Regions from separate parts of the Bordetella pertussis 18323 genome, predicted to be linked through region 1. Evidence: predicted binding sites of a transcription regulator. Region 1 holds the regulator's gene; each other region holds the start of a gene.
What was found. Region 1 encodes FliA, which starts transcription of late flagellar genes. Its sites were predicted from a motif close to CTAAAGTTTNNNNNNNNNNNGCCGNTA; they were not measured.

Region 1 (7,806 bases):
CGATGCCGAAGGCCGGCAAGGCGTCGGCCACCTGCTGCAGCGCATGGGTGGGCACTTCGCGCTCGTGCCGGTAGGTCTCGATCTCCTCGTCCATCAGCGTTTCGATCTCGAACGAGCTCATGTTGCCGCTGATCATGATGCGCAGGTAGTCCGTGATGAACTCCATCAGCTTGGCATCCTTCATGATGCGCGGATACTCATTGAAGATCGGGCTGGACAGCGGATCCTCGATGTGCGATTCGATGGCCATCAGCCCTTCGCGGCGCGCCTTGTTCAGCAGCACGTACAGGAGCGCCATCAGCTCCATGTACACGTCCTTGCTGTAGGGCGAGCTGCGAAACGCCTCCGGGATCGCCTTGGCGACCAGGCCGAGCGACTTGCGGCTGTTGCCCGCCATGAAGGCGCCCACGGCCGCGCCGGCGATCAGCGTCAGCTCGAAAGGCTGGTAGAGCGCGCCCAGATGGCCGCCCAGGCCGATGAAACTGCCGACCACCGCCAGGATGACCACTGCATAACCGATAACAATCAACACATCAGGCCTCTGCCAACGAAGTCTAGAACCGACGCCAATGATCCCCCCTGACCCGTCGGGCAAAAACGCGGGTTATGGGGGGTTTTCTGGTGCTTTTGGCCTATTTGGAAGTTGGCGCGCTCAAGGCCGCGCCGGCGCGGCGAGCTGCCCGGCGCGCGCGCGGGCCGCCGCGCGCGTCTTGCCGGCCCGGGGCGGCGGCCGGCAGATGGCGCAGACGAAATCGGTCTGCGGATCGTGCGCGTGGGCGATGAAATGCCCGCCGCACTGGCGGCAGCCCGACAGCTGCAGCATGCCGCCGTCGAAGAACCGCACCAGCATCCAGGCCCGCGTGAAGCTGAGCACCGGCTCGGCGGCATCGGCCGGCGCGTGCTCCAGGTACAGGCGGTATGCGTCGATCACGGCCCGGATGCCCTGGCTCGAGGTGCGCTGGTTCAGGAACGTATACACGTTGTAGAACAGCGAGGAATGGATGTTCGGCAGCCAGGTCATGAACCAGTCCACCGAGAACGGCAGCATGCCCTTGGGGGGCGAACAGCCGCGAATTTCGCGGTACAGCCGCGCCAGCCGGTCGTGGCTGAGGCCGGTTTCGGCCTGCAGCACCTGCAGACGCGCGCCCAGCGTGATCATCGAACTGGCAAGCAGGATCTCGTCGGCTTCCTGCGAAACACTCTTGGTGGCCATTGCGCCCTCTTGTTCCTATCTATCCAGCCGGCGCTCAGGCCAGCTCTTCGACAGGCTGGCGCGCCAGCAGGATGGTGGCGTGCGCCTGTTGCAGGGCGCCGCCCAGCACGTCCTGTGTCAGGGCCGACAGGAGGCTGTAATCGTCGAAGCGAAATCGGCACAGCAGCGAGCTGGAGTTGGCCAGCTTCACCAGCTGGGCCGGCGATAGCCGCATCAGGATATCGGCCACTTCATTGCTGAAACCCAGGCGGAACATCGACGCGGCATAGTCGTCGCGCAGCATGCGCTGGGCCAGCAACAGATACGAAAGATTGACTTCCCGAATATCCGCGAGCAAGGAACTATCGGCTGTTTTCACACATGACTCCTGAGACTTAGGCAAGCCGGGGGGCTGAACTCCAGGCGGCGCGCCCCGAGAACCCCGCGCCAGCCTGCTTTCGTCTTAATGCGAAATGTATTATTTCATCGCAATTTGAATGCAATTTACCATGAATTGTGTCATTTTTTATGACTTTTATGACAAAACATTGATATTTTGCAGATTATCTCCGGTAAAGTTACTAACTAGTAACATTATTTGCATTTCGATGTCGGCAATTTCGTAAATAAACGTATAAAAAGTTGCGTTCTTCTCCGAATGAAAAGCGGCTATTTGCCGACAATCTCCCCTTGAAACGACAGGGTCGAACCGGTCCGCGCCCAGCGGCCTGACCGCCAGGCCACTGTCGCCGCCCAGCAACACCCCACCCGTTCGCAGCTTTGTTCGCGCGAGACATCCGCAGACAGAACCTGAATGCCCAACCCCGAAGACAGCCTGGTCCAATATGCCCCGCTGGTGCGCAAACTGGCGCTACAGCTCCTGGCGCGCCTGCCCTCCAGCGTGCAGCTGGACGACCTGGTGCAGGCCGGCATGATCGGCCTGCTCGACGCCGTGCGGCGCTACCAGGAAAGCCCTGACGCGCAGTTCGAGACCTACGCCACCGCGCGCATCCGCGGCGCCATGCTCGACGAGCTGCGCAGCCAGGACTGGCTGCCGCGCAGCGTGCGCAGCAAGAGCCGCCGCATCGAAACCGCCATCCAGCGCAAGGAACAGGAATTGATGCGCGCTCCCAGCGAAGGCGAGATCGCCGAGGAGCTGGGCGTGCCGCTGGCCGAGTACCAGGGCATGCTGGCCGATGCGCAAGGCGTGCAGATCCTGCACTACGAAGATTTCAATACCGACGGCGACAGCGACAGCCCGTGGGCTGAAAGCAGCGCCGAACATGCCGATCCGCTCGACGCCCTGCTCGCCGGCGACCTGCGCCGCGCCCTCATCGACGCCATCGACGGCCTGCCCGAACGCGAGAAGCTGCTGCTGTCGCTGTGCTACGAACAAGGCCTGAACCTCAAGGAAATCGGCGCCGTGCTCAACGTCACCGAGGCGCGCGTGTGCCAACTGCGCGCCCAGGCCACCGCCCGCATCCGCGCCCGCCTCAAGGAGCAAGCCTGGGCCCGCCTGCCCACCGCCCATCACCTGGCGCAGGTGGTATAGGCGCATGCCATGGCCGCGCGGCGCCTGCCTGCCGAGCGCTGCGCCAACGGTGCCAGTCCCCCTGCGGGGACAGGCACCCTGCCCCATCCCATCCGCGCCACACGGGCGCCTGCCGCATCCCGCCCCCGCCGCACGGGCGCCTGTCCCCGCAGGAGCATGCCCTTTGCAGCCAGATTCCCCCGCACATTTCCGAACTTCACTTTTTTTGCTTAAGTCCGTCGCAAACCTGCCGTAATCCAGGCAACAAAGGAAATCGCGGCGCTGTGCAAGCGAAAGTCCGATGTTACAGATGGGCGGCCTAGTTGTGAACTGTCAATAGGTTGTATTCGTCCAGGTTGAGTCTGGAGATGGGTACAGCGCGCCCGATGCCTTGGTGGGGTCGATGCCAGTTGTAGTGGTGTAGCCAGGATTTCATGGCATCGGCTCGGTGTTGGGAGTTCTGGTAGGTGTGAGCGTAAGCCCACTCACGCAAGGCCGACTGGATGAAGCGTTCGGCCTTGCCATTGGTCTGTGGGCGGTAAGGTCGGGTAAAGCGGTGCTTGATGCCCAGCTCATGGCACAGCGCGGCGAAGGCGCGGCTGCGAAAGGCCGAGCCATTGTCGGTGAGCAAGCGCTGGATGGTCACGCCCAGGCGCTGGTAGTAGGCCACTGCGTCCTTGAGGAACTGGACGGCGCTGGGGAAGCGCTCGTCGGGGTGGATGTCGGTGAAGGCCACGCGGGCGTGGTCATCGATGGCCACGAAGACGAAGTCCCAGCCGGCCCCCTCAACGGTATCGCGTCGGTTGCCCGTGACCCGGTGGCCAGGGCGCTGGATACGTCCCAGCTTCTTGATGTCGATGTGCAGCAGATCGCCGGGGGCCTGATGCTCGTAGCGCACCACCGGCTCGGCCGGCTCCAGGTCGGCCAGGTGCGACAGACCGGCGCGGGCCAGGACGCGGCTGACGGTGCTGGCTGACACGCCCAGCGCCTGGGCGATGCGCGCTTGGGTCAGCCGCTTGCGGCGCAGCTCCACGATAGCCAGCGCCTTGGCCGGCGCAATCGCTCGGGGCGAGACCGTCGGGCGCGAGGACGCATCGGCCAAGCCCGCCTGGCCCTGAGCCAGGAAGCGGCCCAGCCATTTGCGCACAGTCGGCGCGGTGACCCCATAGGCGCGGGCCGCTTCAGGCACACAAACTTGATGGGCGATCAATTGCTGGACCATTTCGAGTCGACGTAGGAAGGTCAATCGGGCATGCTTATGGGTGTTCATCCGGCCGGGCTCCTTGAGTGAACTGGGGGGGTGGCGATTTCCAGTTTCTCAAATCCGGTTCGGATGAACCATGCATACAACCTATTGAATCTTCACAACTAGCCGGATGGCTGGACGCCGGCGTGGCCGGCTTTCGCTGCACCGCGCCGCAGCGTCTCGATCCTTCCGACTGGCGCGCCCTGTTCGAACCCTTGCGGGCCAGCCGGCCGGCGCTGCGGCTGCTGGCCTGGACCGCGGGCCTGACGCCGGCGCAATCGGCCGCCCTGGCCGGCGTGGGGTTCGACGGCGTATTCGGCTCGATCCCCTGGTGGTCGCCCGACGCCACGTGGCTGGACGCCGAATCGCAGCGCCTGCGCGAGATAGCGCCGCTGCTCGCCGCCCCGCTCGCCTCGGCCGGCGGCGCGCCGCTGGCGCCCGCCAGCGCGGCCGCGCACGCCGCGCTGCGCGCCCTCTGGGTGGCCGCGCTGTGGGGCGACGGGCTGCTGGTGGGCAGCGAACTGCAGCGCATGATGCCCGCCGTGGCGCGCGCGCTGCGCTGGCGCCGCCAGGCCGCGCCGCGCGGCCGGCCGGTCTTGCTGTGCGGGCGCGATGGCTGGGCCACGCTGATCATCCGCCCGGGCCCGCCCGGCACGAGCCACATGCTGGCGCTGGATCCGCAGGCCGCGCATGAGCCGCGGGTCGACTGGAGCGCCGGCGCCGCGTTGCTGCCGGCCGGCGTGCCTAGGCACCTGGCCGACCCGGTCGAACACTGCGCGCTGTACCGCGTTGCCGCCGAGCGTCCGGTGCGCGCCACGGCGGGCGCGCTGTTGCCCGGCCCGCCCTCGGCGTGCGACCGCGACGCCCGCGTCGTCTTCGAGCACGTCGCGCCTTCGGTGGCGCACGGCAGCCTGGCCGCCAAGGCCCTGGCCCATGTGCCGGTCGAAGTCGGCGTCGACCTGATCTCGGACGGACACGAACAGCTGGCCGGCGAGCTGCAATGGCGGGCCGTCGACCAGGCCGGCTGGCACGGCGTGCCGCTGGCGCCGGGCGACAACGACCGCTGGCACGCGCGCTTCGCGCCGCGCCGGGTCGGCCTGCATGAGTTCCGCGTGTGCGCCTGGCGCGACACCTGGCTGACTTTCTGCCGCGAGCTGCGCCTCAAGCACGAGGCCGACCAGGACATCGCGCTGGACCTCGCCGAGGATGCCGCGCACCTGCGGACAGCCCTGGCGCGGCGCCAGGCGCGCGGCGACGCGCGCCCATCGAAGCGGCCCTGTCCATGCTGAATGGCGGACCGGCGCCGGCCGACGCCGTGGCCGCCCTGCTGCGCGACGGACTGGCCCAGGCCATGTGCGCGCTGGCCGCGCGGCCCTTCATGCACACCAGCGCAAGCCGACCGCTCTGGGTCGACCGCGCGGCCGCCGGCCACGGCAGCTGGTACGAACTGTTCCCGCGGTCGCAGGCCGTGCCCGCCGGCGCGCACGGCACCTTCGACGACGTGATCGCGCGCCTGCCCGCGCTGCGCGCCATGGATTTCGACGTCCTGTACCTGCCGCCCATTCACCCCATCGGCCAGTCGCAGCGCAAGGGCCGCAACAACGCGCTGCAGGCCGCCGCCGACGACCCCGGCAGCCCCTACGCGATTGGTTCGCCCGACGGCGGCCACGACGCCATCCACCCGCAGCTGGGCACCCGGGCCGACTTCGCGCGGCTGGTGCAAGCCGCCGCGGCGCATGGCATGGAAGTCGCGCTGGACTTCGCGATCCAGTGTTCGCCGGACCATCCCTGGCTGCAACGCCACCCCGACTGGTTCGAGCACCGCGCCGATGGCTCGATCCGGCACGCCGAGAACCCGCCCAAGCGCTATGAAGACATCGTCAATGTCAGCTTCTACGACCAGGCCAGCGGCCGCCCGCGCCGGGCGCTGTGGCGCGCGCTGCGCGATGTGCTGCTGTACTGGATCGACGCCGGCGTGCGCATTTTCCGCGTCGACAATCCGCATACCAAGCCGCTGCCGTTCTGGCAGTGGCTGATCGCCGACGTCCACGCCCGCCACCCCGACGTGGTGTTTCTTTCCGAAGCCTTCACGCGCCCGCGCATGATGTACCGCCTGGCCAAGCTGGGCTTCACCCAGTCGTATACCTATTTCACCTGGCGCAATACCCGCCATGAGCTGGACAGCTATCTGCGCGAACTGTCGCGCCCGCCGGTCTGCGAGTGGTTCCGGCCCAACTTCTTCGTCAACACGCCCGACATCAATCCGTATTTCCTGCAGGCCTCGGGCCGGGCCGGCTTTCTCATCCGCGCCGCGCTGGCCACCGCCGGCAGCGGACTGTGGGGCATGTACAGCGGCTTCGAACTGTGCGAGGCCCAGCCGGTGCCCGGCAAGGAGGAATACCTGGACTCCGAGAAGTACCAGTTGCGCCAGCGCGACTGGCATGCCCCCGGCAACGTGACCGCCGAGATCGCGGCGCTCAATCGCATCCGCCGCGCCAACCCGGCGCTGCACAGCCACCTGGGCTACGTGCCGCTGCAGTGCGCCAACGAGCAGGTGCTGACGTTCTGCAAGGCCACGCCGAACCGGGCCAGCGTGGTGCTGGTGGCGATCAGCCTGGACCCCTGGGCGCCGCAATCGGTCCGGGTGGCCCTGCCGCGCTGGCTGTTCGGCCTGGACGACAGCGCCGACCTGCACGGCGAGGACCTGCTCGACGGCGCGCGCGCAAGCTGGCGCGAGGCCGCGCTGGACCTGGAATTGACGCCGCAACGTCCATACCGGCTGTGGCGCCTGTGGTCCCGACCCCTGTCATCCTGAGCGTACCGATCATGCCTGCCACCCATCCCGCTCCCGACCCGCTCTGGTACAAGGACGCCGTCATCTACCAGTTGCACGTCAAGTCCTTCTTCGACGCCAACGACGACGGCGTGGGCGACTTCGCCGGCCTGCTGGCCAAGCTGGACTACATCGTCGAGCTGGGCGTCAATACCATCTGGCTGCTGCCGTTCTATCCGTCGCCGCGCCGCGACGACGGCTACGACATCGCCGACTATCGCGGGGTGCACCCCGACTATGGCTCGCTGGCCGACGCCCGGCTGCTGGTGCGGGCGGCCCACGCGCGCGGCCTGCGCGTCATCACCGAGCTGGTCATCAACCACACCTCCGACCAGCACCCTTGGTTCCAGCGCGCCCGCGCCGCGCGGCCGGGTTCGGCGCACCGCGCCTATTACGTCTGGTCGGACGACGACAAGGCCTATGCCGGCACGCGCATCATCTTCTGCGACACGGAAAAGTCCAACTGGACCTGGGACCCGGTGGCCGGCGCCTATTTCTGGCACCGCTTCTATTCGCACCAGCCCGACCTGAACTACGACAATCCGCAGGTGCTGCGCGAAGTGCTGGGCGCGATGCGCTACTGGCTGGACATGGGCGTGGACGGCCTGCGCCTGGACGCGGTGCCCTACCTGGTCGAGCGGGAAGGCACCAACAACGAGAACCTGCCGGAAACCCACGCCATCCTGCGGCGCATCCGCCGCGTCATCGACAGCGAGTATCCCGGCAGGATGCTGCTGGCCGAGGCCAACCAGTGGCCCGAGGACGCGCAAGAGTACTTCGGCGCCGGCGACGAATGCCACATGGCGTTCCACTTTCCCCTGATGCCGCGCATGTACATGGCCATCGCGCAGGAGGACCGCCTGCCCGTCACCGACATCATCCGCCAGACGCCGTCCATCGCGCCGCAATGCCAATGGGCCATTTTCCTGCGCAACCACGACGAGCTGACCCTGGAGATGGTGACCAGCCGCGAACGCGACTACCTGTGGAACGTCTACGCGGCC
Region 2 (7,806 bases), 870 kb from region 1:
CCCGTTGGCGCGCTCGGCGTTCTTGTCCGCCTCGCGTATCACCTGCATCTGCATCTCGAACCGCCGCGCGTTCTGGATCATGCCCACCATGGCGCCCATGGGGCTGGCGTTGCTGCCCTCCAGCACGCCGCTCAATAGGCGCTGCGACGGATCGGCCGGCAGCGGCGCGGCGGGCTGGCCGCCGGGCTGCGGCGGCATGCGGAACACCCCGTCGTCGCCATGCACCAGCTGCTGCGGCGGCGGGTTGACCATCTTCAGCCGGCCCAGGTTGAGAATGTTGTTGGGCGGATCGCCCGCGCCGATGGCGGTGACCGTGCCGTCCGACGCGATCGTCAGGCTGGCCTGGTCCGGCACTTCGATGACCGCGTTCTGGTCGGACAGGACCGGCTGGCCGGTCGCGGTCTGCAGCAGGCCGTTGACGCCCACCTGCAAGGCGCCGGCGCGGGTATAGGCCTCGCCCTGCGGCGTCTGCAGCGCGAACCAGCCCGGCCCGGCCAGCGCCACGTCCAGCTCGCGCCCCGTCGTCATCATGTTGCCCATCTCGAAGTTGTTGCCGGGCGTGGACGCCACGGTCGAGACCCGGGTGGGCAACGAAGTGCCGTCGGCCATGGGCACCGAGCGGTACAGCGCGATCTGCTCGCGGAACCCCGGCGTGTTGACGTTGGCCATGTTGTTGCCCAGCACCGTCTGGTGCTCGGCAATGCGGGCCGCGCCGTTCATGGCGGTGTAGATGATCCGGTCCATCCTGGCCTTCCGTTATCGATTCAGGTGGGCGCCGGCGCTCAGCGCATGTTCATCAGGACTTGCATGACTTCGTCCTGCGTCTTGATGGTCTGCGCGTTGGCCTGGTAGGTGCGTTGGGCCACGATCATGTTGACCAGCTCGCGGCTCATGTCCACGTTGGAGGCCTCCAGCGCCTGCCCGGCGATGGTCGCCAGGCCGTTGGTGCCCGGCTGGCCCAGCGTGGCCTGGCCCGACTCGGACGTCTCCACCCAGGCGTTGTTGCCCACCGGCTGCAGGCCCTGCACGTTGTTGAAGTTGGCCAGCACCAGGGTGCCGATGGTCTGCGTCTCGCCGTTGGTGTACTTGGCCACCAGGCTGCCGTCCTTGCCCACCGACAGGCCCATGAATTCGCCGCTGGAATAACCGTTCTGCACCACCTTGGGCGCGAAATCGCTGCCGTACTGGGTGACGCCGTTGTAGCTGACGGTGATCTCCAGCGGGTCGGCCGGCGCGGCGTTGCCGCCCGGGTTGGCGAACGTCACCTGCGCGGTGGGCGGCTGGTTGAGCAGATTGCCGGCGGTGTCGAAATTCAGCGTCTGCGAGGCGCCGCCGTTGACCTGCATGGCCTGGCCGTCCAGCACGTAATAGACCTCGTACACGCTCTCGGTGCCCACCGCGGGGCGCTTGGCGAAGTACTGGATCATCTGGTGCGAGTTGCCCAGCGAGTCGTAGACCGTGGTCGGCACCTGGTCGGTGTACGACAGCGGGTTGGTCGGGTCGAACGGAATGCCGGCCACCAGCGGCTTGTAGGGCTGGTAGCCCGGCTGGCTGGTCAGGTCGCCGGTCACCGCGCCGCCGGCGATCACGATGTCGCCGCCGTTGTAGGTGCCGTCGAGCGGCGCGGGCGCGACCCAGGCGAAGGTGCCGCCCGCGTTGGTGAAGCGGTAGGTCGTGCCGTCCAGTTCAACCAGGCCGTCTTCAGGCGGCGTGTCGTTGGGGTCGATGACCTTGGCGTTGGCGTTGGCGTTCAGGTTGGTCTGCAGGCCCGCGGTGCTGGTCGCTTGCGGCGCGATGTTGCCTTGCGGCAGTTGCAGGTCCACCGGCTGGGCGCCCACGCCGCCGGCCGGATAGCCGGTCAGGCGAAAGCCCTGGGCGTTGACGATGTAGAAGTTCTTGTCGACCATGAACTCGCCGTTGCGCGAGTAGAACACCCCGCCGCTCTGGTCGGTCAGGCGGAAAAAGCCCTTGCCGCCGTCGATCGCCATGTCGTATTCGCCGCCGGTGGTCGAAATATTGCCCACCGTGAAGCGCTGGTTGATGGCGCTGACTTTCACGCCCAGGCCGACGCGCGAGCTGGCGTACACGTCGGCGAACGAGGCCGCGCCCGACTTGAAGCCGACCGTGCCCGAGTTGGCGATGTTATTGCCGATTACATCCAGGTTCTGCGAGGCGGCGTTCAGGCCGCTCAATCCTTGTCCGAATCCCATGTCTTTGTCCCGTAGCTCTCAGAAGTTGAGGTGAGTCGCCAGCGCGCGGCCGGCCCGGTTTGGGGTCATGCCGACCCGGAAGCCCCGATGACCTTGCGCACATCCAGCATGCTGATCTGGCCGGCCAGGCCCAGATCCAGGCGCAGGCCGTTGGTGGAATACGCCACGCTCTTGACCTGGCCGTAGGTCAGCGCCTCGGTCTTGACCGGATTCGCGTCGGCGTCGCTGGCGCTCACCGTGATCGAATACTTGCCGTCGGCCAGCGGCTGGCCGCCGTCGTTGTTGCCGTCCCATTGCAGCGTGTGCACGCCGGTCTTGAGGTCGCCCAGCTCCATGGTGCGCACCACGGCGCCCGAGGGATCCAGCACCTTGACCGTCACCTTGGTCGCGTCGCCCTGCAGATCGATGCCGAACGGCGTGGCGCCGCGCTGGGCGGGGTCGTTGGGGTCGGTGCCCAGCGACACCTTGTCGCCCGGCATCAGCACGCCCTTGCCTATCATCGACACCGCGTCCATCGACTGCGACACGTCGATCTGCCCGCTGATGGCGAGCATGGTGTTCTTGAGGTTGTTGATGCCTTCCACCGTGGAGATCTGCGCCAGCTGAGAAGTCAGTTCGGCGTTCTCCATCGGGTTGAGCGGGTCCTGGTTGCGCAGCTGCGTCACCAGCAGCGTCAGGAATTGATCCTGGATGCCCTGGGCGGCGCTGTTGGAGCCGGCCTGCGCCAGGGCCAGGCCGGCCTGGGAAGTGGTTTCGTTGACTGTGGTCATGGATGAATGCTCCGGTATGCGTGCCGCAGGCGATGTCCGCGCGCCGATCAGGACTGGCCGATCGTCAGCGTCTTGAGCATCAGCTGCTTGGCGGTGTTGAGCACTTCGACGTTGGCCTGGTACGAGCGCGAGGCGGCGATCATGTTGACCGTCTCGGCCACCGGATCGACGTTGGGCATGTTCACGTAGCCCTGCGCGTCGGCCATCGGATGCTTGGGGTCGTAGATCTTCTTGAAGGGCGACTGGTCTTCGACCACGCCGACCACGCGCACGCCGCCGATCTCCTGGCCGAAGGCCTGGCCGGCCGGCGGATTGACCTGGAACACCACCTGGCGCGCCCGGTACGGCTGGCCGTCGGGGCCGGCCACGCTGTCGGCGTTGGCCATGTTGCTGGCCGACACGTTCATGCGCTGAGACTGCGCGCTCAGCGCCGAACCGGCGATCTCGAAAATGCTCAACAGGGACATGGCTGGACTCCGTTATTCCTGGATCGCCGACATCAGCGAGCGGATGCGGCCGGACAACACCTGCAGGCTGCTCTGGTAATGCAGCGTGTTGTCGGCGAAGCGCACGCGCTCGCTGTCCATGTCGACGGTATTGCCGTCCAGGCTGGGCTGGTAAGGCAGGCGGTACATCAGTTCGGCCGGCGACGGCGTGGTCGCCTGGCCGGGAATGTGGCGCGCCGAGATCAGCGCGAGGTTCGTGTCGGGCAGGCGCATGCGCTGCTCCAGCGCGCCCTGCATGGCGGCCTTGAAATCGAAGTCGCGCGCCTTGTAGTTGGGCGTATCGGCGTTGGCGATATTGGAGGACAGCACTTCCTGCCGTTGCGCGCGCAGCGCGATCGATTGCTGGAAAAAGCGGAAATCCTCGTTTAGCCGGTCTAGCATCTGGCGCGTCCCGATAGTGTGCGAACTGATTGGCCCAAGAAAACCGGCCCGACGGCCTGGCTCGCTTTTTGGCATGACGGCATCTTAGGTTGCGGGCGGCCGCCACAAAAAGCCAAACAACCCGCCATTTCCGAGCCAATTCGGCTATTGCGCGGCACGGCGCCCTTCTACAATTTGCCTATCATGAAATCGCCCCGTTCCCGTTCCATTGCGCGCCTGGCGGCGCTGGCCATCCTGGCGGGCGCCATGCCGCGCGCCGCAGCCGAGCCCCCCGCCCAGGATCCCGCCGAGCTGGCTGCGGCGGCCGAAAGCTATCTGCGCCAGCAATTGGCCGCCCTGCCCGGCGAGCCATCCATCACTCTGGACCCGCTACGCTCCGACCGGCTGGACGCCTGCGAGGCCCTGACGCCCTTCATGCCCTCGGGGATGCGGGTACGCGCCCGCATGACGGTCGGCCTGCGCTGCGTCGCGCCGCGCACCTGGACGGTCTATGCCCAGGCCACCGTCAGCGTGCCGGGCCAGTACTACGTGGCGGCGCGCCAGATCGCGCCGGGCAAGACCATCGAGGCGGCCGACCTGACCACCCGCGACGGCGACCTGGTGGCCCTGCCCCCGGGCGTCATCACCGACGCGGCCGCCATCCTGGGCATGCGTCCCGCTCACCGCATCGCCGCGGGCCAGCCCATCAAGGGCGCCGGGCTGCGCAGCGCCGAATCGGTATCGCGCGGCCAGAGCGTGCGCATCACCGCGCGCGGCAACGGCTTCGTGGTCAGCAGCGAAGGCCAGGCGCTGGACAACGCCCCGCCCGGCGCGACGGTCCAGGTACGCACCGCCTCCGGCCAGGTGGTCAGCGGCATCGTGCAGGCGGCCGGACTGGTTGAAATCCAGCTGTAAAATCTGTTACACATGACCGGGTCCCTACCATCCCCGTGCCCTAAAGTTTGCGCCCATGGTGTCGTTACACAGGCATAACCAGGCGGATCGCCCCCATCGGGCCGGTCCCGCGCAGCGGAGAATATTTTGAAGATCCAATCCTCGACCAGCCATCCGGTGGGCCCCAACGCGGTCGGCGCACGCGCCGAGCACGCCGTGGCCCAAGCCTATGGCAGCGGCGCCCAGGCCGGTTCGGGCAGCGCGCAAGTGGCGCTCAGCCCGGCTTCGCGCCAATTGCTGGCTCAGGAAGGCGGCAGCGACATCGACGTCGAGCGCGTGGCGGCCATCCGGGCGGCCATCGCGTCCGGCCAGTTGCGGATCGACCCCACCCGCATCGCCGACAGCCTGATCGCCAGCGCCCGGGATTTGCTCAAGTAAACCGGCTGCCGCCCGCCATGAATTCTGCCGCCCTGAAGTCCTGCCTCGAACGCGAAAACGCCCTGGTGGTGGAGTTTCTCCACGCCCTGGAGGCGGAAACCGAGGCCCTGATGGACCGCCGCGCGCACGAGTCGCTGCAGGCCGCGGTGCAGCGCAAGGAAACCCTGGCCGACGACCTGGCGCAGCTGGGTGCCGAGCGCGACGCCCTGCTGAGCGGCGCCGGCCTGGCCAGCGGTCCGGCCGGCACCGACGCGGCCGCCGCCGCCCACCCTGAACTGGGTCCGCTGTGGCAGGCCCTGCAGGCCAACGCCGCCCAGGCGCGCGAGCACAACCAGCGCAACGGCACCCTGATCGCGGTGAACCTGCGCCATACGCAGGAGTCGCTCGACGCCCTGCGCCAGGCCGCCGGCACCGGCGCGGCCGCCACCTACGACGCCCAGGGCCGCGGCAAGCGCGGCTACTCCAGCGCGGCATCGGGCCGCGCCATCGTCGCCACCTGATCCGGCCCGGCCGGCCTTCAGCCGGCCATCTCCAGCAAGGCAAACAACTTCATCAAGGCCGCGGGCGCCAGCCGCGCGGGCGTCTTGCGCGCGCCCGGCCCCAGCAGGCCGGGCAAGGCCTGGCGCATCGCGGCGGCCTGCGCCTGGTGTTCCAGCTGCCAGCACGCCGCGCCCAGCTGTCCCGCCGCCAGCGCGCGCGGCCAGCGCCGCGGCATCGCCCGCATCCGGCGGCAGCGCCGCCCAGGCATGCGCCATGTAGCGGAATGCGCCGCGCGCCTGTTCGTACTGCACCAGCCAGCGCGCCAGCGTGCCCGCATCGGCCTGCATGGCGGCCAGGTTGGTCAGGCCGAACCACTGCGCCACCTGGCGCCCGCTGGACGGATCGAGCAGACGCGCGCTGACCATGCGCACCGCAAGCGGCGCCTGGCCACGCGCCGCCAGCGAGACGTCCGCGCTGCCGGCCCACAGCGCCAGGGGCGCGCCGCCCTTGCCCGGGACCGTCACATTGCCCACCGGCAGGTATCCCAGCCCGCGGGCCACGGCCCTGAGCAAAGTGGGACACAGGTCCTGCTGCACCCGCGTGGCGCCGGCGCAGCGCGCCAGCCACCCGGCGTCCTGCCCGGCCAGCGCCTGCCACGGCGGGGCCGAGCCGGCGTCGAACACATGCACGTGCGGCAATTGGGCCAGCGCGCCCGACAGGTAGTCGGTGCGCGCCAGCAGGGCCTGCATCGGATTGGCGCCGGCCGGTTCGCCCGGCGCGTACGCCGCCAGCAGGCCATGCTGCAGCATCAATTGCTGGGCGGGCGCGGTCAGCGCCGCGCCGCGGTCGCTCATCAGCAAGGCCGACAGCAAGGTGGCTTGCGGCAGGCCGGCGGCGCGCAGCGCCGCCTTGCCGTGCATGGCCAGCAGATAACGGCTGCTGGCGGCCGGATAGGCCTGGCGCGCCAGGGCCAGCCCCGCGTCGCCCAGCGCCCGGGCCGTGGCCGGGCCGGCCATGGCCGCGCGCCAGTCGCTGCGCGCCTGCGCGCAGGCCGGATCGTCGCGCAGCCAGTCCAGCGCGCCGTCGAGGTCGCGCGCGGCGTCGCCGCCCTGGCCCAGCAGCGTGGCGGCCAGCATCTGGCGGCGCTGCGCCGGCTCGTCGCGCGCCTGCTCGCGGGAGGCGCTGCACAAGGCGGCCAGGTCGGCCTCGCTGGGCGCATACAGCGGCTTGACCCGCTGCAGCGTGGCAAGGGTGCGGTCGATCAGTTCGTCGGCGCGCGCCAGGGCCATGTGCTCGGGCACTTTCTGCCCGTAGGAGACATAGTGGATGGGCAGCCGGTGGCGGATCGCCGTATCCAGCGCCGGCGCCAGCCGCGAGGCCTCGTCCAGCTTGGTGATGATGCAGCCGACCACATCCTCGCCCACGCCGTTGCGATAGGCGTGCGCCACTTCGTCCAGCGTGTCGCCCTGGCTGGCCGCGTTGAGCACCAGCAGGCGGCGCACCGGCTTGCCGGCGTTGCACAGCATGGCCGCCTGCCCCGCCACCTGGCGGTCGCGCTGGCTGATGCCCGTGGTGTCGATCAGGATGATCCTGCGGTTGCCCAAGCTGCCCAGCGCGTCGCGCAACTCATCGGCGTCGCGCACCGAATGGGCCGGAATGCCCATCAGGCGTCCATAGATCTGCAATTGTTCCAGCGCGCCGATCCGGAAGTTGTCGGTGGTCAGCATGGCCACCTGCTCGCGCCCTTCGCGCGCCACGCAGCGCGCCGCCAGCTTGGCCAGCGTGGTGGTCTTGCCCACCCCGGTGGGGCCGACCAGCGCGAACACGCCGCCGCCGGCCAGCAGGTCGTCCTCGCGGCGCAGCACCGGCAGATGCGTCACCAGTTCGTTGCGCGCCCAGGCCAGCGCCTGCGTGGCGTCGAGCGCCTGCGGCAGGCGTTCGAGCAGGATGCGCGCCAGCGGCATGCTGAAACCCGCTTCGAGCAAGGCGCGGAACAGCCCGGCGCCCACCGGCTCGCGGCCCGGCCCCTCGCGCGTGCTCCACAGCAGCCCGTCCATGCGGCTTTCCAGCGAACCGCGCAGCGCGTCGATGGCGGCCTGCACGCCCGCCTCCAGCCCCGGCGCGACGCGGCCGGCCGGCATGGCCGCG
Region 3 (7,806 bases), 400 kb from region 1:
TGCTGTCGCGCGACTGGCCCAGGCGGGCCAGGTATTCGGCGGTGATGTCGCCGGTCACGTACTCGCCGTCGAAACACGATGCCTCGAAGCGGCTCAGGCGCGGATTGATGTCGCGCACCGCCTGCTGCATGTCCTGCAGGTCCTGGTAGATCAGCGCGTCGGCGCCGATGGTGCGGGCGATTTCGTCATCGGTGCGGCCGGTGGCGATCAGTTCCTTCTGGGTCGGCATGTCGATGCCGTACACGTTGGGGAACCGCACCGGAGGCGCCGCGGAGGCGAAATACACCTTGTTGGCGCCGGCCGCGCGCGCCATGTCGACGATCTCGCGGCTGGTGGTGCCGCGCACGATGGAATCGTCGACCAGCAGCACGTTCTTGCCCTTGAATTCCATGCCGATGGCGTTCAGTTTCTGGCGCACCGATTTGCGGCGCACCGCCTGGCCCGGCATGATGAACGTACGGCCCACGTAGCGGTTCTTGATCAGGCCTTCGCGATAGTCCAGCCCCAGCCGGTGCGCCAGCTGCATGGCGGCCGGGCGCGACGAGTCGGGAATCGGCATCACCACGTCGATATCGCCCAGGCGCATGCTGCGCGCGACCTTGTCGGCCAGGTATTCGCCCATGCGCAGGCGCGCGTCGTACACCGAGACGCCGTCGATCAGCGAATCGGGGCGGGCAAAGTACACGTACTCGAAGATACACGGCACCAGTTGCGCATTGTCGGCGCACTGGCGGCTGGTCATGCGGCCGTCGAGGTCGACGAATATCGCCTCGCCGGGCTCGACGTCGCGCACGAAGGCAAAACCGCTGCCTTCCAGCGCCACGGATTCCGAGGCGGCCATCCATTCCACGCCTTCCTCGGTCTCCTGGCGGCCGATGCACAGCGGCCGGATGCCGTGGGGATCGCGAAACGCCAGCATGCCGTAGCCCGAGATCTGCGCCACCACGGCGTAGGCGCCCTTGACGCGCTGGTGCACCGCGGAGACGGCGCGAAAGATCGTGTCATCGTCGAGCGACACGCCGCTGGCGGCCGATTGCAGCTCGTGCGCCAGCACATTGAGCAGCACTTCGGAATCGGAATTGGTATTGATGTGGCGGCGGTCGACGCGGTAGAGCGACTCGCGCAGCTCGCGCCAGTTGGTCAGGTTGCCGTTGTGGGCGAACATGATGCCGAACGGCGCATTGACGTAGAACGGCTGCGCCTCTTCCTCGCTGGCGCTGGAGCCGGCGGTGGGATAGCGCACCTGGCCCACGCCGCTGGTGCCCGGCAGCGCGCGCATGTTGCGGGTACGGAACACATCGCGCACCAGGCCGTGCGCCTTGTACATGTTGAAGTGGTTGCCCTGCAGCGTGGCGATGCCCGCCGCGTCCTGCCCCCGGTGTTGCAGCAGCAGCAAGCTGTCATAGAGCAGCTGGTTGACCGGCCCGCGCCCAATGACCCCGACGATTCCACACATGGTGAGTTCCTAGTAGATAAAGCGTAAAGCGAAAAGCGAATTCAGTAAGGCAGCCACGTCGCCAGCGAGGGCGGCAGCCAGGACTTGACCTGCCGGACGGCCTCGGTGGCCGAGTGCGAGAACATGGCGTCGCGCCACCAGTCTTCCTGCGGCAAGGGCGTGAAACCCGCCAGCGCCACCAGCACCAGCACCAGCACCAGGCCGCGCGCCAGGCCGAACATCGCGCCCAGGCCATGGTCGGCCGGCGTCAGGCCGGTGGTGCGGATCAGGGCGGCGAGCGTCATGTTGACCAGGCCGACGGCCAGCAGCACGATGATGAACACCACGGCATAGGCGATGCCCATGCGCAGCAGCGCGGTTTCGATATACGGTTCAAGCCAGACATAGACCGTGGGCCCCCACCAGATCGCCGCGACGAACGCCAGCAGATAGGCAAGCAGCGACAGAATTTCCTTGAGCAGTCCGCGCACCAGCCCCAGCACGGCCGACACGGCCAGGATCGTCAGGACGACGAAATCGAAGCCGGTCACTGTGCGGCGATGAAACCGTTGTCATAGCCCAGCGTGCGCAGGCGCGCCTGCGCCGCCTGGGCCGCCTCGCGCGAGGGGAACGGCCCCACGCGCAGTCGATACTGTTGCTTGCCGTTGATCGAGGCCTGCTCGACGAATGCATTGGTGACGCCGGCCTGGTGCAGCTTGCCGCGGCGCGCCTGCGCATCGGCCTGCGTGGTATAGGAAGCCACCTGCAGCACGAAATTGCCGTTGGCGGCCGGCTTGGACTGCGCCGGCGGCGGCGAACGCCCCTCCAGCAGCGCCATCGCGCGCGCGCCGTCGTCCGAGCGCGCCGGCGCCGCCGGCTTGGCGGGCTTGGGTTCCGGCTTGGCCTCGGGCTTGGGCGCGGCCGGCGGCGTGGCGGCCTGCTGCGGCGGCGTGGCCGGCGGCTGGGCCGCGGGCGGCGTCTGGGGCTGGGCCGGCGTCTGGCCCGGAGGCGGCGTCTGCGGCGGCGCGGACGCCAGCGCGGGCGGCTGCGGCGCGCCCGCCTCGGGCGTGCCGGCCGGCGCCTGCGGCGCGGGCTGTTCCGGCTGCGGCGCGGCGGCCTGCGGATCGTTGACCGTGGGCTGGAAGGCCGAATTGCGGTCCGGGACGCGGATGGGGATGTCGCTGTCGACCGGCACGGGCTCGGAGTCGAGGATCATGGGCAGGACGATGACCGCGGCGAGCACCAATGCGACGGCGCCTGCCAGGCGGCGCCTGGCCCGGGCCCGCAGCTCGGCGGCCTGCGCCTCGCTGGATACGGATGGACGCGGTCGCGAGGACTGCGTCTCGGAGGCCGAATCTTTGCTAGTGAACAATCCCATGGAGCAGAATTCCTTGCGGGCGGGGCCGGTGCGCGCCGCCCTTGCGCTGGCGCGATCCGCTTAGATTTTGCGGCCCAGCGCCTGCAGGACGGAGGCCACCGTGAGAAATGACCCGAACACGATGATTCTATCACCCTCGCCCGCCTTTTCCCGCGCCGCCGCATAGGCCGCGGCGGGGTCGGCGCAGGCCTGCACGGTAGGCGTTTCGGCGGCGCCTTCCGCCTCGGGCAGCACCTGGCGCACATGACCGGCCAGGGCCTGCCCATCCAGCCCGCGCGGGCCCGGCAGGCCGGCGCAGTACCAGTGGTCGACCCGGCTGCCCAGCCTGGCGATGACGCCATCGACGTTCTTGTCGGCCAGCATGCCGAATACGGCGTGCGTATAGGGATGGAACCCCATGTTGTCGAGGTTCTGGGCCAGGACCGCGGCGGCATGGGGATTGTGCGCCACGTCCAGGATGACGGTCGGCTGCCCGGGCAGGATCTGGAAGCGGCCCGGCAGCGACGCCTGCAGCAGCCCCAGCCGCACCGCCTGCTGCGGCACCGGCAGGCGGTCGCGCACGGCTTCGAGCGCGGCCAGCGCGGCGGCCGCGTTGAGCAGCTGGTTGGCGCCGCGCAATGCGGGATAGGCGAGCGCGTTGCGCCGCTGCGCCCGCCCGCCGTAGGCCCATTGCTGGCGGTCCCCGGAATAGTTGTAGTCGCGGCCGAGCAGCCACAGGTCGGCGCCGATCGCCTGCACGTGGTCCAACAGCGATTGCGGCGGCACCGGATCGGCGCATATGGCGGGGCGCCCCGCGCGGTAGATGTGCGCCTTCTCGAAGCCGATTTTCTCGCGCGTATCGCCCAGCCAGTCGGTATGGTCGAGGTCGATGCTGGTGATGATGGAACAGTCGGCGTCGACGATGTTGACGGCGTCCAGCCGGCCGCCCAGGCCGACCTCCAGCCCCACGGCGTCCAGGCGCGATTGCGCGAACAGGCGCAGGATGGCCAGCGTGGTGAACTCGAAATAGGTCAGCGAGACATCGCCGCGCGCGGCCTCGACCGCCTCGAACTGCTGCACCAGCGCCGCGTCGCTGGCGATTTCGCCGTTGATGCGGGCACGTTCGTTGAAATCGATGAGATGGGGCGAGGTGTACAGGCCCACCCGGTAGCCCGCGGCCAGCAGGATGGATTCGAGCATGGCGCAGGTAGACCCCTTGCCGTTGGTGCCGCCCACCACGAAATTGACCCCGTCCAGGCTCAGATCGAGCCGGCCGGCCACCTGCCGCACCCGGTCCAGCCCCAGGTCTATGGCCTTGGCGTGGATGGATTCCAGATACTGCAGCCAGGCAGGCAGGTCTGCGCTGGCGTCGGGGCGGGAGGTGGACATGGCGATGAAGGCAAATCGAAACAGGGCGCAGTTTAGCAGCGTGGCCCTGGTGTTTTCCCCAAGCGCCCGCGGCGCGCGGGGTCTTTCGGCGGAAAAGGCCGCATCCGTCCCCGGGCTGCGGCCCGCGCGCGGGAAGATCCGGCCCCAAAAAGAGCGCCCCGGGTCTAAAGTTCGGCGCAAGCGTGTCGTTATGGTAGCTGAAGGTTCCCTCGAAAACCCATCGCGTCCCTTTCGACGCCCGTTATCGCTTGTTGGAGTGATCATGGCCGTAAGCCCTATCAACGCCGCGGCGCCCGCGCTGGTTTCCGTCGCGCCCGCCCCTGTCCCCGCACAGCCGGCGGCCGCCGTGGCGCCAGCCGCCGCGGCCGCCAACGGCGGCGGCGCCCAATCCGCCACGCAGGACCAGTACGGCGCGCCCAAGCTGCCGATGGACCGGGCGCTGGAGGAAATCAATGCGCAGTTGAAGGCCTGGTCCACGCAGCTGCAGTTCGAGATCGACCCGGACGTGCATCAGGTGGTGGTCTCGATCGTGGACGCCGAAACGGGGGATGTGCTGCGCACCATTCCGTCCGAGGCGGTGATACGCATCGCCAAGATGATCGTCAAGATGCAGGGCAATGCCGTCGAGACCACGGCCTGAGGCAGCATATCGCGCTGCGCGCGTGCACCAGAATGGGGCAAAAGCGGCGTAAGCAAGGAAATAGCCCGACCTTATGCCTTTACCCGGCCAATAGGCGGCGCCAATTTTTGACAGAATCGCATAGCTAGAAGGAGCACCACATGGCCACCATTTCCTCTCTCGGGTCCTCCGGTCTGGAGCTTGAGGGCATCCTGGAAAAGCTGCAGGCAGCCGAAGAGAAGAAACTGACGCTGATCACCGCGCGCCAGGCGAGCTACGAGACGCGCATTTCGGCCTACAGCAAGATCCAGGCCGCGGTCGAGGCCGTCCAGAAGGCCGCCGCCACGCTCGGCAGCATCGACACGCTCAGCGCCGTGAAGGCCGTGGTCTCCGGCGACGGGCTGTCGGTGAAGACCGCGGCCGGCGCCGTGCCGGGTCAATACACCGTCAACATCGACAAGCTGGCCACCGCGCAGAACCTGCAGTCGGGCCAGCTGGACAGCCGCACGGACAAGCACGGCACGGGCGGCTCGATCGAGATCGTCCAGAAGGACGGCACGACCACGACCGTCACGCTGGGCGAGGACACGTCGCTGAACGGCATCGTCAAGGCCATCAACGGCACCGACGGCCTGGACGTGCGCGCCACCGTCATCAGCGACGGCAATGGCAAGCACTACCTGATGCTGAACAACAAGACCGAAGGCACCGAAGCCGCGGTCACCCGGATCACGGTGAGCGGCAACCAGGAAGTCGCGGACATTCTCGACTTCGACGCGGCCAACGCCGGCGCCTCCAATCTGACGGTGCAGCTGGCCGCCCAGAAGGCCGAACTGACCATCAACGGCATCCCCGTGGTCAGCGACACCAATACGGTCGAGACCGCCATCGACGGGCTGACGCTGACCCTGACCAAGCAGAGCGCGGCGCCGCTGACCGTGACCGTCTCCAGCGACCCGAGCGTGGCCGCCACGGCCGTCAACGATTTCGTCAAGGCCTACAACGGCCTGCAGACCACCATCGCGGACCTGACGGCGTTCGACGTCAAGGCGGAAAAACAGAGCGCCCTGACCGGCGACGGCACCACCCGCAACATCCAGTCGGCCATCGCCGCGGCGCTGCGCGTGGCCACCGGCGAGGGCACCCTGCGCACGCTGAGCCAGCTTGGCATCACCACCGATCCCAAGACCGGCTCGCTCAAGACCGATACCGAAAAGCTGGAAGCCGCCCTGCGCGACAACCCGGCCGACGTGGCGCGCATTTTCTCGGGTCCGTTCGGCCTGGGCGAAAAGGTGAAGCTGGCGACCGAGCAGATCCTCGGCGACGAGGGCTCGATCAAGATCCGCCAGGAAGGCCTGGAGGAAACGCTCGAGTCGCTGCAGAACCAGTACGACCGCCAGAAACTGAGCATCGCCGCGACCATCGAGGCCTACCGCAAGCAGTTCGTGCAGCTCGATGTCTTCGTCACGCAGATGAACAACACCAGCAACTACCTGTCCCAACAGTTCGCCGCCCTGTCCGGCACCAAGAAGTAAGCCAGCCATGACGTACGCCGCGCGCCGCCCCACCGGCTCCTACTCTGTCAAGTCATACAGCGATATCGGCCTGGAAACCCAGGTCATGAGCGCCACCCCCGAGCGCCTGATCACCTTGCTGTATGCCGGGGCGCGCGCCGCCATCGCCCAGGCCCGCCTGCATCTCGAGGCAGGCCGCATCGTCGAGCGCGGACAGGCCATCGGCAAGGCCATCCGCATCGTCGACGAGGGATTGAAGCTGGGGCTGAACCAGAATGCCGGCGGCGAAGTGGCGGCCAACCTGGCGCGCCTGTATGACTACATTACCCGTACGCTGCTGACCGCCAACCTGAAGGCCGACAAGGAACAGCTCGACATCGCGGACCGCTTGCTGGCGGATCTGTCCGAAGCATGGCAGGCCTCGGTCGACCACCCTGCGCCTGCCGTTCCGGCCTGAAACCAGGAAGGCACTTTTTGTCCAGCCGCCCCCAGCGCGAGAAATCTATGACGGCGTTAACGCAGCATGCCCCGGTCCTGGAGATTTACCAGGACATTGCCAACCTGACCAGCAGGATGCTGGCGGCGGCCAATGCCAGCAATTGGGACCTGGTCCTGAACCACGGCCAGGAGTATGTCTGCCTGGTGGAGCGGCTGCGCGAGCTGGAACCGGGCGAGCCGCTGGACGAAGCCGCCCGCGGCATGAAGTTCGACCTGCTGGTGCGCATCCTCGAAAACGACGCGGCGGTGCGCGACCTCGCCCTGCCGCAGCTGGCCCGCCTGAGCGACCTGCTGGGACGCATGAAACGCCAGCAGTCGCTGCTGGCCACCTATAGCGGCAAGGCCAACGGCACATGAGTGTCGGCCCGCCCGCCCTGGGCAGCATTCTGGTGCAGCGGCTCGACGCCGTACTGGGCACCACGATGTCGGCGCAATCCAACCTGGTATCCGGCGCACGCCCCGACGCGGTCGCCCAACCCGGCGAGGCCGCCCGCCCCGGCGCATCCCAGACAGCCACGCGCGATCCGCGCCAGGCGGTACAGGCCGGCGGCGAGCGCGGCGCGCGCCAGGGCGCCGCGGGGGTGGACGCCAAGACCGCGGCCGCGCTGGCGCTGGCCGCCCGCGGCCTGCAGACCAGCACCGGCACGACGGCCTCCGCGCCGACCACGCTGGGCCAGACCGCGCGCACCATTCTCGCCCTGCTGGCGCAGTATCCCGGCCAGGCGCCGGCGGTAAGCGTCCGCGCGCCGCTGTGGACGCCGCCGGCCCAGGATGGCGCCAGCCCGCCCGCGAGCGGCCAGCCTGCCGCGGCCGCCCCCAGCGCGCCTGCCCAGGCCAGCGCCGCGGCCGGCGGCGCCGCGAATACGCCCCCCCGCCCGGAAGCGGCGCAGGCCGGCGCGGCGAGCGCCAGGACGCCCGCGCAGACGCCGCCCGCCACGCTCGCCGCCCTGGCGGGCCGGGCCGTGCTGCCGGCCGCGCCGGCGCTGGCCCAGGC

Region 2: flgM (flagellar biosynthesis anti-sigma factor FlgM) is a predicted target of FliA. The motif match lies at 4,802-4,828, and genes of this name have one in related genera.
Region 3: BN118_RS05520 (flagellar protein FlaG) is a predicted target of FliA. The motif match lies at 4,346-4,372, and genes of this name have one in related genera.

Annotation. Positions count from the first base shown of each region.
Region 1 is NC_018518.1:1,562,617-1,570,422, reverse strand. It holds gene motA (flagellar motor stator protein MotA) at 1-532, opposite strand, end outside; gene flhC (flagellar transcriptional regulator FlhC) at 653-1,213, opposite strand; gene flhD (flagellar transcriptional regulator FlhD) at 1,248-1,571, opposite strand; gene BN118_RS07415 (RNA polymerase sigma factor FliA) at 2,007-2,744, shown strand; gene BN118_RS07410 (IS481-like element IS481 family transposase) at 3,043-3,993, opposite strand; partial or broken gene BN118_RS21355 (maltotransferase domain-containing protein) at 4,086-6,784, shown strand; partial or broken gene treS (maltose alpha-D-glucosyltransferase) at 6,796-7,806, shown strand, end outside.
Region 2 is NC_018518.1:2,428,792-2,436,597, forward strand. It holds gene BN118_RS11495 (flagellar basal body rod protein FlgF) at 1-744, opposite strand, end outside; gene BN118_RS11500 (flagellar hook-basal body complex protein) at 783-2,210, opposite strand; gene BN118_RS11505 (flagellar hook assembly protein FlgD) at 2,276-2,980, opposite strand; gene flgC (flagellar basal body rod protein FlgC) at 3,028-3,447, opposite strand; gene flgB (flagellar basal body rod protein FlgB) at 3,460-3,867, opposite strand; gene flgA (flagellar basal body P-ring formation chaperone FlgA) at 4,051-4,761, shown strand; gene flgM (flagellar biosynthesis anti-sigma factor FlgM) at 4,888-5,178, shown strand; gene BN118_RS11530 (flagella synthesis protein FlgN) at 5,196-5,678, shown strand; partial or broken gene flhF (flagellar biosynthesis protein FlhF) at 5,823-7,806, opposite strand, start outside.
Region 3 is NC_018518.1:1,161,799-1,169,604, reverse strand. It holds gene purF (amidophosphoribosyltransferase) at 1-1,456, opposite strand, end outside; gene BN118_RS05535 (CvpA family protein) at 1,498-1,986, opposite strand; gene BN118_RS05530 (SPOR domain-containing protein) at 1,983-2,813, opposite strand; gene folC (bifunctional tetrahydrofolate synthase/dihydrofolate synthase) at 2,874-4,181, opposite strand; gene BN118_RS05520 (flagellar protein FlaG) at 4,444-4,821, shown strand; gene fliD (flagellar filament capping protein FliD) at 4,962-6,335, shown strand; gene fliS (flagellar export chaperone FliS) at 6,343-6,771, shown strand; gene BN118_RS05505 (flagellar protein FliT) at 6,819-7,169, shown strand; gene BN118_RS19400 (hypothetical protein) at 7,166-7,806, shown strand, end outside.